DNA from 2 places in the Dictyoglomus sp. LHC4 genome. Region 1 is predicted to be linked to the other one. Evidence: riboswitches for the same ligand, from Rfam matches in the RefSeq annotation. Region 1 holds a riboswitch; the other holds the start of a gene.
The links. Region 1 has a riboswitch for thiamine pyrophosphate ahead of ACY3JO_RS06915 (energy-coupled thiamine transporter ThiT). Riboswitches for the same ligand answer to the same signal wherever they lie in the genome.
Positions count from the first base shown of each region.

Region 2: it holds a riboswitch for thiamine pyrophosphate, as region 1 does, so the genes downstream of both, thiS (sulfur carrier protein ThiS) here and ACY3JO_RS06915 (energy-coupled thiamine transporter ThiT) in region 1, are expected to answer to the same signal.

Region 1 covers NZ_CM143707.1:1,374,878-1,381,728, forward strand. The annotation lists gene ACY3JO_RS06905 (TrpB-like pyridoxal phosphate-dependent enzyme) at 1-877, opposite strand, end outside; T-box leader at 921-1,157, opposite strand; gene cysE (serine O-acetyltransferase) at 1,286-1,954, shown strand; TPP riboswitch at 1,977-2,087, shown strand; gene ACY3JO_RS06915 (energy-coupled thiamine transporter ThiT) at 2,180-2,980, shown strand; gene ACY3JO_RS06920 (thiamine diphosphokinase) at 2,992-3,636, shown strand; gene gyrA (DNA gyrase subunit A) at 3,705-6,128, shown strand; gene ACY3JO_RS06930 (archease) at 6,125-6,541, shown strand; gene ACY3JO_RS06935 (DUF933 domain-containing protein) at 6,541-6,851, shown strand, end outside.
Region 2 covers NZ_CM143707.1:1,737,501-1,744,351, reverse strand. The annotation lists gene thiD (bifunctional hydroxymethylpyrimidine kinase/phosphomethylpyrimidine kinase) at 1-447, opposite strand, end outside; gene thiC (phosphomethylpyrimidine synthase ThiC) at 425-1,681, opposite strand; gene thiE (thiamine phosphate synthase) at 1,662-2,330, opposite strand; gene thiF (sulfur carrier protein ThiS adenylyltransferase ThiF) at 2,320-2,925, opposite strand; gene thiH (2-iminoacetate synthase ThiH) at 2,922-4,028, opposite strand; gene ACY3JO_RS08845 (HisA/HisF-related TIM barrel protein) at 4,040-4,813, opposite strand; gene thiS (sulfur carrier protein ThiS) at 4,821-5,015, opposite strand; TPP riboswitch at 5,072-5,190, opposite strand; gene ACY3JO_RS08835 (cellulase family glycosylhydrolase) at 5,231-6,640, opposite strand; gene ACY3JO_RS08830 (zinc-dependent alcohol dehydrogenase) at 6,808-6,851, opposite strand, start outside.

The sequences.
Region 1 (6,851 bases):
GTTCTACAGCAATAATTCTAATCTTTTTACCCTTAAATTTTTCTCTTACAAAAGAAAAAGAAAGACCTGCAAAATTACTTCCCCCACCCACACATCCTATAATCACATCAGGAAATTCTTCTGCCATTTCCATCTGCAACAAAGCTTCTTCTCCAATTATGGTCTGATGTAAAAGTACATGATTAAGTACGCTACCAAGTGAGTATTTTGTATCATCTCTTTTAACTGCATCTTCTACTGCTTCACTAATAGCGATACCTAATGAACCAGGAGAATCTGGATCTTTCTCTAAAATTCTTCTTCCAGCTTCCGTATCTTGACTTGGGCTTGGTACAACCTTTGCACCCCATATTTCCATTAAGGATCTTCTATAAGGTTTCTGATAATAACTTACTTTAACCATATATACCTTGCATTCTAACTTAAAGAAATTGCATGCCATAGATAAAGCAGAGCCCCATTGGCCTGCTCCAGTCTCTGTAGTTAATCTTTTTACACCTTCCAGTTTATTGTAGAAAGCTTGAGCTACTGCAGTATTTGGTTTATGGCTTCCTGGAGGACTAACCCCTTCATATTTATAATATATATGTGCTGGAGTATCTAAATATTTTTCCAAATTTACAGCTCTATACAAAGGTGTGGGTCTCCAAAGCTTATAAATATCTAACACTTCTTCAGGAATAGGAATATACCTTTCTTGACTCACTTCTTGTTTAATTAACTCCAAGGGAAAAATAGGTGCAAGATCTTCAGGCTTAACAGGCTGTAATGTTGCAGGATGAACTACAGGAGGTAGCGGAAAAGGAAGATCAGGTATAATGTTGTACCAATCCTTAGGAAGTTTTGACTCTTCTAAAATATACTTATACTGACTCATACATTAAAAACCTCCCCTAATAAAAATTAAAGCCTCCTCATCCACAAAAGACGAGAAGGCTTGTTCTCGTGGTACCACCTTAATTGAGGTAGATATACCCCAACTCTTTGCCCACTTAACGGAGGCTAACCCGTTGGAGACTACTCGGAGATATATTTTCCCTTTCGTTCCAAGGCTCGAGGCCCCATTCACTACCTGCAAGATGGCTAGTTTACAGCTAATACCAACCTCTCTGTTATCTTGCTATTTGGTAGATACTATTTCCCTTCACAGCCTTTCCTATTTTTAGATGATATTATACTATAAATTTTCAATAACAAAAACTCTTGGTAGAAAATTTTTTATTTTTATGTTATTTTATATCAAATTGGTATAATTTATGAAGGATGGGGTGAAAAAATGCTTAAAATAATTGAAACAATAGTTGCAGACTATAAGGCTGTATTTGAAAAGGATCCTGCTGCAAGAAGTTTTTTAGAAGTAATACTTTGTTATCCGGGTTTTCATGCTATATTATTACATAGATTAGCCCATTTTCTTTGGAAATTAAAAATACCAGTTATTCCACGTTTAATTTCCCATCTCAATAGACTTTTAACAGGAATAGAGATTCATCCTGGAGCAAAGATTGGTAAAGGTTTCTTTATTGATCATGGTATGGGGGTAGTAATAGGTGAAACAACAGAAATTGGAGATAATGTACTCATATACCAAGGTGTTACCTTAGGAGGAACAGGTAAAGAAAAGGGTAAAAGACATCCTACAATAGGCAACAATGTGGTTATAGGAGCAGGAGCAAAAGTTCTTGGTCCAATAACTATAGGAGACAATACAAGAATAGGTGCTGGATCTGTAGTATTAAAGTCTGTCCCCCCCAATTGTACAGTTGTGGGAGTACCAGGAAGAGTTATAGTTCAAGAGGGGAGAAAATTAACTCCTAAGGAAATGTTAGAACATGGTAATATCCCAGACCCTGAACTAAGTTTAATTGAAGAACTAAAATCAAGAATTGAGTACCTTGAAAATAGAATAGAAAAGCTGGAAAAACTATTAAGAGAAAAATCAGAAAATTTATGATATAATTACAGATTAAAAGAAAAAAGGTTCCCGGGGGAGCCTCTGAATCCGAGGCTGAGAGGGTAGTGGAAGCTACCGACCCTTTGAACCTGATCTGGGTAATGCCAGCGTAGGGAAGGGCTAAGGATAAAAAAGTATAATATATTTAAGATTTATAAAATTTAAGGTTCCCTTCCACTATGCTGGCGAGGGAACCTTAAATTTTAATATAGGAGGTGCTTCATAATGTCTCAAAAGCCTGTAAGGCTTCTTACAGAGGGTGCTCTATCCATAGCTTTATCTCTACTTCTTTGGTATTTGCGAATAGGAGCTATGCCTCAAGGTGGAAGTATAAGTATGCAAATGCTTCCTCTCTTTATCTTTGCTTTAAGATGGGGAACATTATCAGGTATTTTAGTAGGATTAGTATATGGGGTTATACACTCTTTACAAGATATGTATGTTGTTCATTGGGCCCAATATTTATTAGATTATCCCATTGCTTTTAGTTTAATAGGCCTTTCAGGAATAGCAAAAAAGGTTAAGGCCTCAAAAATAATTACCTTTTTTATAGCTTTACTTTTCTTAGCAGGTTCAATTCTGTTTGTGGTTAATATATCTAATGAACTTCCTCAAGCTCAAAAAACTCTTGAAGAGTTAAAATTAAAACTTCAATCTGCCCAAGGTGAAGAAAAAACTAATATAGAAGAGGATATTAAAGATTTAGAATTTAAGTTGAAGTGGTTCCCAATTTCAAGAATAGTTTTAATAGTTGCAGGTATTCTTGGGGCATTACTTTTAATTTATGGTGCAGTCCTCAGAAAGACCCAAGAACCCATAGAACTTGGAGTATTTATTGGTGGTCTTGGAAGATTATTTGCTCATTTCCTGTCAGGCGTGATTTTCTTTTCCCAATATGCTCCACCTGGGACACCTGCATGGATTTACTCCCTAATATATAATCTTTTTGTAGTTGTACCTAGTACTTTTGTATGTTTACCATTAATACTACTTATATACCCCAGATTAAAAGAAAGTGAGATATAATAAAAGAATCTATGAAAATAGTAATTTTTGCAAATGGAGAAAGCACTTTAGATATAAATGATATAGGAACTATATTTCCTGTCGACAAAATTATTTGTGCTAACGGTGGTACTAAATTGGCATTAAGGTTTGATATAACTCCTGACATAATTATAGGTGATTTAGATTCATTAACAGAAGATATATTTAAAAAGTTTGAGAATAAAAAAATAGAGTGGAAAATCTATCCAAAAGAAAAAGATGAAACTGATTTAGAATTAGCTGTAAGAGAAGCTATAAAATTCAACCCCCAAGAAATATATTTTATTGGACTATTGGGGGGAAGAATTGACCATTTACTTTCTAATCTATTCTTTTTAGAAAAAGTAAAAGATATGGGCATAGAGCCATATGTAATAGATAAAAACTTAAATATATATCTTATGAAAGGGGAAGAAGAAAGAATATTTTGGGGGAACAAGGGAGATAAACTCTCCCTTATTCCCTTATCAGATGTAGTTGATGGGATCTTTTTAGAAGGCTTAAAATACCCATTACAAAATGAACCCTTATATAGAAATCTTACAAGAGGAATAAGTAATGAATTCGTTTTACCACAAGCAAAAATAAAAATTTCTGAAGGGACACTCTTTGTAATACACCTACACAAAAAATAAGCTTTTATGTTAAAATATATAGTCTTTATTTTTCAAAATCATTGAAATTTTTTTATTCTGGGGAGAAAATGGAAAAAAGCAAAATAATATTAGTTGGCTTAGAAAAAGAGATGGAAAATTCCTACTTAGATTATGCTATGAGCGTAATCGTAGGAAGAGCTTTACCTGATGCAAGGGACGGACTAAAACCTGTACAAAGAAGAATCATATATTCCATGTACGAATCTGGAATGCTACATAATAGACCCTATAAAAAGAGTGCCCATGTAGTAGGTAATGTCTTAGGTAGATATCATCCTCATGGTGATACTGCTGTCTATGAAGCCTTAGTAAGAATGGCTCAGGTTTTTTCCTTCAGATACCCATTAATAGATGGACATGGGAATTTTGGTTCCATAGACGGAGACGAACCAGCAGCTATGAGATACACAGAGGTAAGACTTGCTCCTATAGCATCAGAAATAATTGCAGATATAGAAAAAGATGTGGTAGATTTTATACCCAACTATGACAATTCACTAAAGGAGCCGGTAGTACTTCCCACTAAAATTCCTCAACTTCTTATGAATGGTTCTTCTGGAATAGCCGTTGGAATGGCAACTAATATCCCACCTCATAATTTAGGAGAATTAATAGATGCCTTACTATATTTAATAGAAAATCCTCATGCAGGGCTTGATGAAATATTAAGGTTTATAGATGGTCCTGATTTTCCAACAGGTGGAATAATTGTGGGAAGAAAAGGAATAAGAGAAAGTTACTTAACAGGTAAAGGTAAAATCATAGTAAGAGGAAAGGTTAAAATAGAGGAAACAAAAAAAGGTGAAAAAAATATTATTATTACCGAAATACCCTATCAGGTTAACAAGGCTAATCTACTAACCCAAATTGCCGAACTTGTACAAGAAAAGAAAATAACTGGAATAAAAGACCTAAGAGATGAGTCGGATAAACATGGAATAAGAGTTGTAATAGAGCTTAGAAAAGAAGCAGAACCCCAAATTGTTATTAATCAGCTTTATAAACATACCCAATTAGAGACCACTTTTGGAGTTATCATGCTTGCCATTTTAGATGGTCAGCCTAAAGTCTTTAATCTTATAGAATTACTTAAGATTTTCTTAGAACATAGAAAGGATGTTGTACTGAGAAGAACTAAGTATGATCTGGAGAAAGCAAAGGCAAGAGCTCATATTTTAGAGGGACTGTTAATAGCGTTAGATCACTTAGATGAAGTAATAAGAATTATAAGACAAGCTGAGAATGCTGATTCTGCAAGAGAGGAATTAATGATAAAATTTAAGCTCACACAGGTACAAGCCCAGGCAATCCTTGAAATGAGATTACATCAATTAACAAAGCTTGAAAAAGAGAAATTAATAAGTGAGATGGAAAGCATAAGAAAAACTATTGAAGAACTACAAAAAATACTTAACGATGAAAAAGAATTACGGAAAGTAATTGCAGGGGAACTAAAAGAGATAAAAAATAAATACTCTGATAAAAGAAGAACAGAAATTCAAGAGGAAGAAAAAAGCGATATAACTATTGAGGATTTAGTACCTGATAATCCTGAAGTTGTATGTCTTACTCGAGAAGGATATATAAAGAGACTTCCATTATCCACGTATCAAATACAGAAAAGAGGTGGAAAGGGTCTTAATACTCTTGCCAATAATATAAATGACATAATAACTTCTTTTGTAGTTACATCTACAAGAAGTACATTATTTTTATTCAGCAACAAAGGAAGGGTCTTTTACATAAAAACCTATGAATTAGATGAAACTTCAAGACAAAGTAAAGGTACTTCTCTTAAGAATTATATAGGCATATCAGAAGGAGAAGAAATAACAGAAATTATATCTTTAAATGAATTTCCTCAAAATCTCTATTTCCTATTTGTAACCTCTCAAGGAATAGTTAAAAAGACCCCTGTGGAAGAATTTCAAAATGTTAGAAAAACCGGTATAAATGCCATAAAATTAGCAGATAATGACCTATTGGTTAACGTATTCTTAACCACTGGAAACGATCAAATTATATTATTTACAAAGAAAGGTAATGCTATAAGATTTGATGAAAAAGATGTTAGACCTATGGGGAGATCTGCTCAAGGAGTGGTAGGAATAAAACTAAGAAAGGGCGACTCTGTAATAGGTGGAGTAATAGTTAAAAATGATGAAGACATTGTACTTGTTACAGAATATGGCATAGGGAAAAGGATAAAACCTGATGAGTTCAATTTGCAAAAAAGAGGTGGAATTGGAATTAGAGCAATAAAAATAACACCTAAAACAGGTAATTTGATAGGAATAAAAAATGTGTCAGAAAATGATGAAGTATTAATTAGCACTCAAAAGGGGCAAATCATAAGATTAGCTGTAAAAAATATACCTATCATGAATAGAAATACTCAAGGGGTAAAATTGGTAAAATTAAACGATGAAGATAGAGTAGTTAGTATTGATCTGATGAGTAACGAAGAATGAAAAAATATGAATTAATAGATCATACAGCAGATATAGGGATAATTGCATATGGAAGTACGAAAGAAGAAGCCTTTGAGATATCAGCAGAAGCAATGTTTGACCTTATGTGTCCGTTAGAAAAAATTGATGAAAAGGAAAGGTTTGACATTGAAGTGGATGCTGAAGATTTAGAATCTTTACTTGTTACATGGTTAAATGAACTCCTTTATGTATTTGACGTTAAAAGACTTATATTCAAGAAATTTAATGTCACCCTTATAGGGAATAATCAACTGATAAGCCGCTGTTTTGGTGAAAAATTTGATCCTAAAAAACATGAAATCATAAGAGAAATAAAAGCAGTAACATATAATCTATTAAAGATTGAAAATAAAGATAATCAATGGATAATACAGGTGGTATTTGATATTTAATGGCAAACTTAATAGTTGGAGAATCTCAATCAGGAAAAACAACACTTATAAAAGTCCTTTCAAGAGGAAAGGCACACATTAAATTTTCTGATTATAATATATGTGCAGTACCCAAAGAGGATGAAAGGCTAATAGAACTTTGGAAAACATTTAAAAGTAAATCTATTAATTTTATAAACTTAGACTTTATGGATCCACCAGGTAATGCTACTTTTACATCCCTAAATCCCCAACTTCATGAAAAAATACAAAAAGCAGAAATAATTCTTTATATGCTGCCCCTTTTTAGAGAAGATAAAGATCTTGATGA
Region 2 (6,851 bases), 360 kb from region 1:
CTCTGCTTCGGATATATTTGGGGTTATTATTGTACATAAGGAAATTAGTTGAGCTAAGTTTTGTAAACTATTTTTCTTTAGTAATTTGATACCTTTTGTTGGTTTAATTATTGGATCAAGAACAATATTTTTAAATCTATATTTTATTATGGTATCTATCACTGCATTAATAATTTTCTCTGAATACAGAGCTCCTATTTTTACTGCATCAATATCTTCCACGTCTCTTATTAATTGCTCGAGTGATTTTATAAAATATTTGGAATTTATTTCATAGACTTTATATACTCTTTGAGTATCTTGGATAGTAAGACATGTGGGTACTCCTAAAGCATAACCATTAAGAAGATGAATAGTTTTTGTATCCAATAAAAGACCTGCTCCACCTGTTGGATCATATCCTGATATTATGAGTATCTTCTTTTTATGAACTATTCTTGATGGCACAAAGATCACCACACATAGTACATGTGGTTATTGATAAACCCTTTCTATATTCCTTTGCTTTATCAGGATCTATAGATGTATTTATGATTTTTTCCCAATCTAAATTTTTTCTTGCTAAAGCCATAGTATAGTCCCTTTCTATACTCTTTTTAAATCCTTTCACCAAGTTAACACTATGAGCTACTATTTTAAAGGCGATGATTCCTTCTTTCACGTCTTCTATATTTGGTAATCTTAGATGCTCTGCTGGTGTTACATAACATATAAAATCAGCTCCGTTCAAACCTGCAATTAGTGCTCCTATACTTCCCGATATATGATCATATCCTGCTGCAATATCGGTAGTTAAAGGACCAAGAACGTATAATGGAAAATCATGGCATATCCTTTTTATGGTTTTTATGGTATAGGGTATTTCATCTGCTTTTATATGGCCAGGACCTTCAATAATTACTTGCACACCATAATTATGAGCCTTTTCTGCTAATTTACTTACTTCTAATGTTTCCTCAATCTGTAAAATATTACCTGAATCAAAAATACATCCTGGCCTAAATGCATCACCTATGCTTATGGTTACATCATATTTCTTTAATATCTTGAGTACTTCATCAAAGTATTCATAGTAAGGATTTTCAGATTGATTTTCTATCATCCATTTATAGATCATAGAACCCCCGCGAGATACTATGTTTAAAATTCTTTGTGATTTTTCTAATTCTTTTGCTAACCTTAAGTTTATTCCCGCATGTATAGTTAAAAAATCAACTCCTGAATCTGCATGTTCTTCTAAAACCTCAAGAAAATCTTTTGGTTTTGTTTTAATAAAGTTCTTTGCACGAGTTGCTATATCATAAACAGGAACACTCCCTACTAAAAAACTGAATTCTTTTACTAATTTTTCTCTGAAAGATTTTGCATATTTACCACAAGAAAGATCCATTACCGATTCCACATTATATTTTTCACAAATTTCAGCCTTCTTTAATTCCAGATCAAAACTTGAAAAATCCGATGTTACCCCAATATTGGCGTTTATTTTTATGCTACAGCCGTCTCCTATAGCATAATATTTATTTCTTTTTCTTTTTTTATTAGCTGGAACTACAATTTTTCCTTCTTTTATTTTTCTAAGAAACACCTCTATAGATGGGAATTCTTCATTTTTGTATGCTATTTCTATTTCCTGAGGGATTTGATTTATTCTTAGTTTTTCAAGAATTGTTTGTTCCATTTTTGTAAACCTCCATTATCTTCATGAGATTTTTTATTTTTTCCTTAATATCAGAAGAAGATACAATCTCACTTACCATAGCTATACATTTTCCTCCATTTTCAAAAACTTGTTTTAAATTGCTTTCTTTAATACCTCCTATTGCTACTACTGGAATTTTTATATTTGCAGTAGCCCATTTTAGAATCTCTAATCCAATTGGAGGATGGGGGTTTTCTTTTGTAAAACTTTCAAAAATTGGTCCAAGACCAATATAATCAGCCCCCTCTTTTTCAGCTTTTTTGGCTTGTTCTTTATTATGGGTAGTAGCTCCTATAATAAATTCTTCTCCTAATAATTCCCTTGCTACTTCTATAGGATAATCGTCTTGACCAATATGTACCCCGTCTGCCCCAACAATTTTTGCAAGGTCCAAATGATCATTAACTATTAAAATGGCACTATATTGAAGGGTAAGTTCTCTTAAAAGTAATGCTTCCTTATATTTTTCTTTTAATGTTTTTTTCTTTTCTCTGTATTGTATGATTTTTACACCTGAAGATAGCATTTCTTTTACCACTTCTATATTGTTTCTACCTAAAGATAAATTTTCGGCTGTAATACAGTAAAGATTGTAATTCTTTAGTAGATCTAATTTCTTAGATTTCATATAGCACCATCCTTAAAATTTCATCACATTGCATACTTGAAATAGCAATTACTTTAGGAGCATAAGGATGAAAGTTTTTATTATCACTTTGAAAATCTCCAATAAGGGTTATGTTTTTAAATTTTTTAATCTTTATTTTCTCAATGTCACCAAATCCACAAACCCCTATAGCTGAGACAATCTTTTTACCTAGACTAACAGCAGTGTTAATTAAAAGGGCTTTTGTTTCTGCAGTGTCTACTGCTTCCAAAATGATATCTCCTTGAGATAATAGATCTATTACATTCTCAGATGCGATCTTCACATCAAAAGTGATAATATTGCAATGAGAATTTATAGAAAGAATATTTTCTTTAAGAGCAATAACTTTTGGTTTACCTATTTGATTGTAGAAATAGGCTTGTCTATTTAAATTTGATATTTCTACTTTATCATGATCTATGAGAATAAAATTTTCAAAACCTGTTCTTGTGAGAGTTATAGCAGCATTTGAGCCTAATCCCCCACAACCTACTATTACTACTTTTGTCTTACGAATTTTATTTAATTCTTCTTGGGTAAAATAATTTACAAGCATGTCTCTAAAGTCATTCATGTTATGCCTCCTTTAATCCAATTTGTAAATTCTGGCCTATATCCTTTGCTTTTAATTATCTCAATTATTTCTTTTATACTTCTTTTATCTTCTACCTCAAATTGTGTTCCTGATTCTCTGTCTTTTGCGTATCCACCGACGGATGTTTTAGAACCTGCCGACATTTTTGTAACGCCATAACCTATAATAAGATCTCTAAGTTTTGGGGATTCACGTGTTGAGATGGTAATCCCAATTGGAGGTAAATAAATTCGAGAGGTAAAAATGAGACGTAATAGGGTCTTTGAATTCACAATATATTGGGGAACAAAATTTGTTCCAGCGGGGCGATATCTTGGGAAAGAGATATTTATTTCTGCCTTAGGATATTTTTGCATGAGATATTTAGCATGAAGTAGCATTTTAAATGTATCTTCAATGGGATTATTTAGCCCAAGTAGAATACCTAAGGTAACTTCAAAAACTCCTGCTTTTATTGCTCTTTCTTGCGTTTTTATTCGGTACCAGAAATCTTTTTTTGGACCATAAGGATGTAATTCTTCATATATTTTTAAGTTATATGTCTCTTGATATTGTGTTACTCCTGTTAGACCTCTATTAACAAGGATTTTATATTCTTCTTCATCCATTGGATATACCTCTATTATGATTTCAGAAAAATAATTTTTTGCTTCTTCTACAGCAGAGAGTATATATTCAAAAGGTGTATTGATCCTATCACATCCTGTTAATAACAAAATACTATCAATTCCAAAATTTTTTATGTGTTTATATTCTTCAATTAATTCTTCTTTGTTTAATCTTATTCTTTTTATCTTGTTTTCTATAGAAAAACCACAATATTTACATGATGAAAGACAATAATTAGAAAGGTAAAGAGGGGTAAATAGAGTGATAACTTTTCCATAGTATCTTTCTGTAAGTTTTTTTGACTTTTCCGCCATAAGTACAAGATTATTGTCGTCTGTATCAGATAGTAGAATATAAAGTTCTTCTTCGTTTATTTCTTCCTTTTTTAAAATTTTCCTTATATCATACTTTTTCTTTTCTTTTCTAATTTCTTCTAAAAAATTATCAGCCCAATTTAGAACTCTTTCTAGCATTGGTTCACCTATTAATCCAAACTTTTAATGAGATCATGAAGGGGAGAGCTGGCACTTGCGTAATCTTTTTCTTCCGGAAGTCCTATTTCATATGCCAATCTTCCAGCTTTTACAGCATAATAAAAAGCCCTTGCCATATTTAAGGGATCTTTTGAAGTAGCTATGGCTGTATTTATAAGTACAGCATCAGCTCCTAACTCCATAGCTTTTGCGGCGTGGGAAGGTTTACCAATTCCTGCGTCTATTATTACAGGAATAGAAATTTCATTAATTATTGCTTTAATTAGTATTTCTGAATCAATGCCCTTATTACTACCTATAGGAGATCCTAAAGGCATTACTGCTGAAACTCCATTTTCTTCGAGTTTTTTAGCAATTATAAGATCAGGTGATATATATGGAAATACTTTAAAGCCTTCTTTTACTAAAATTTCTGATGCTTTAATTGTCTCTTCATTATCTGGTAGAAGATACTTCGTTTCTCCTGTGATTTCGATCTTAACCCAGTTTGATCCTGTAATTTCTCTGCCGATAAGGGCTATTTTTACAGCTTCTTTATGATTTCTTGCCCCAGAGGTATTTATCATGATGGTAGCATCTCTTGGAATAAAATCTAATATAGAGTTACCTTTATTTATATCTGTATTTATTCTTCTCACTGCTACGACAAATACTTCTATTTTGAGTTCCTCATACATATTTTTGATAATGCTGTAATCTGGTAATTTTCCAGTTCCAACAAATAACCTATTGTTTATTATTTTTCCACCAACTTCAAACTGCATATTCTTCTTAACCCCCTCCTACTAAGGATACTATTTCCACATAATCTTCATCTTTAAGATAATATTCTTCCCAATCTTCTTTTTTAATAAGTTCTCCGTTAACAAGAACAGCAATTTTTTCTAAAGGATATTCAAGTTTTAAAAGGAGTCCTTTAATATTTCCCTTGTACTCTAGTTCTATATCGTTTACTAACATATAAATTTCACCTCCATATAAAACTTAAAGGACCGCCCGGATATTACCAAGCGGTCCTCTAAATTTCAATAATTTCTACTCCCTCCGCCGGTATTACCCGGGTCAGGTTCTAAGGGTCGAGGTCGGGATTATAGACCTCCTCTCAGCCGAGCTTTTCCCCTCAGCTCCCCTGGAAACCCTATCTTCAATTTTTAATAATTATACCACAAAATAAAGTTATTTTATTCAATAGTTACATAATCAAGGTAAATAGCAGATCTTCCTGATGATCCACTGCCAGATAAAAATTGAACTCCTAATTCTCTTACGTCATTTAGTCCTGAAATTCCTGATAGATTTAAAGTTAATACATTCCCTGATGTATTTGAGTTAATATTAACAGTACCTCCATCATACCATTTCCAATCACTTCCCACCTTTATATATAATTTGGCTTGCATGCCTGTTCCTTGATTACCCCAGGCTGCATGTCTTACCACTGCTTTTAGTTTTGTTTTTCCAGAAAAATTATGATTTGAAATTATGCAAAGGTAAAATTGCTTACCTGTACCTAAGTCTACATCAGCTTTTAAAGAATAACTTCCATTGTAAGCCCATTCATTTACGGACCATGGCCCTCCAGCTACATTTGTACCTGCCCAATTTTGAGTACTACCCTCAAAATTATATAATACTGATGAATTTCCAGCATTTGGATCTTTTTCGTACACTACCATTTTGCCCCAATAAGTTAGAGTCCTCCAATCTGAAGGAGAAGTCATATCAAGCCATGCATTTTCACTATTATTGCCTGTCCATGACCATGCAATAAAGCCTATTCCAAGATTTCTACAGGTTTGCATTAGGTATAAAGCATCAACTTTACATCCAAGATTGTTATTACCATTATTATAGTTATATCCAAATTCACCTACAATGATAGGAATACCAAGGTTCTTACATGTAGACAAAAAATTATATATTTTACTATTGTCATTCCATTCTCCATACATGTGTATACTAAAGACAGTATTCTTTAATGGATCGGAATTTAATACATCTAAGGCATATTTTAAAATATCTTGGTCATCTTGTCCCCATCCACCGGAATCGATTACTAATACATTATTTATTCCAGCATTTCTCATTCTGCTTACAGCGTTTTTGTAAGCATCTCTCCAAACGGTACTGTTTCTTGGTCCCCACTCATTTGCAATGTTAATCCATACATCACTGGCGATATATGATTTATTATTTATCCACCAAGATACCATTCTATCTAAATCACTAGTAGATGTACTACCTGTAACGTCATGCAATTCAGGAATGGGTTTAAGACCTAAGCTTTTACATCTATCAATTATCTGTTTCAGTCTTGAGGCTGATCCATTTGTTTGCCATACAATTCTAACTGTATTAAAACCATAGCTTTTTATAGTATCAAGGGCAGAATATGCTTGTGAATCAAACCAAATGTGGGGATTATTAACCCCCTTTATGTCATATGTACTGGGTGCCTTATTTATATCTTCTAGTTTTATATCTTCTAGTAATGTATTATTAGATATATCAGTTGTTTTAGTACAGCCTGAAATAAAACTTATAAAGATTAAAGACAGAAGTAATATGTTTAGGAGTTTTAGTTTTTTCATATATTTATGTACCCTCCTTTGTTTAAACTTCCTTTAAAAAGCATATCACGTAGTAAAGAGTTTGTAAATAATTACATATTTTTTTGTAACAAAAGTAAGAGAAAAAACATTTAAATGTTAGAATAATGCTTGAGTAAAATATTTACAATTTTTTATTGTTTTTTACTTTATTTTTCCATTTCAATTATTACCTTTAGATATTTTTCTTTCT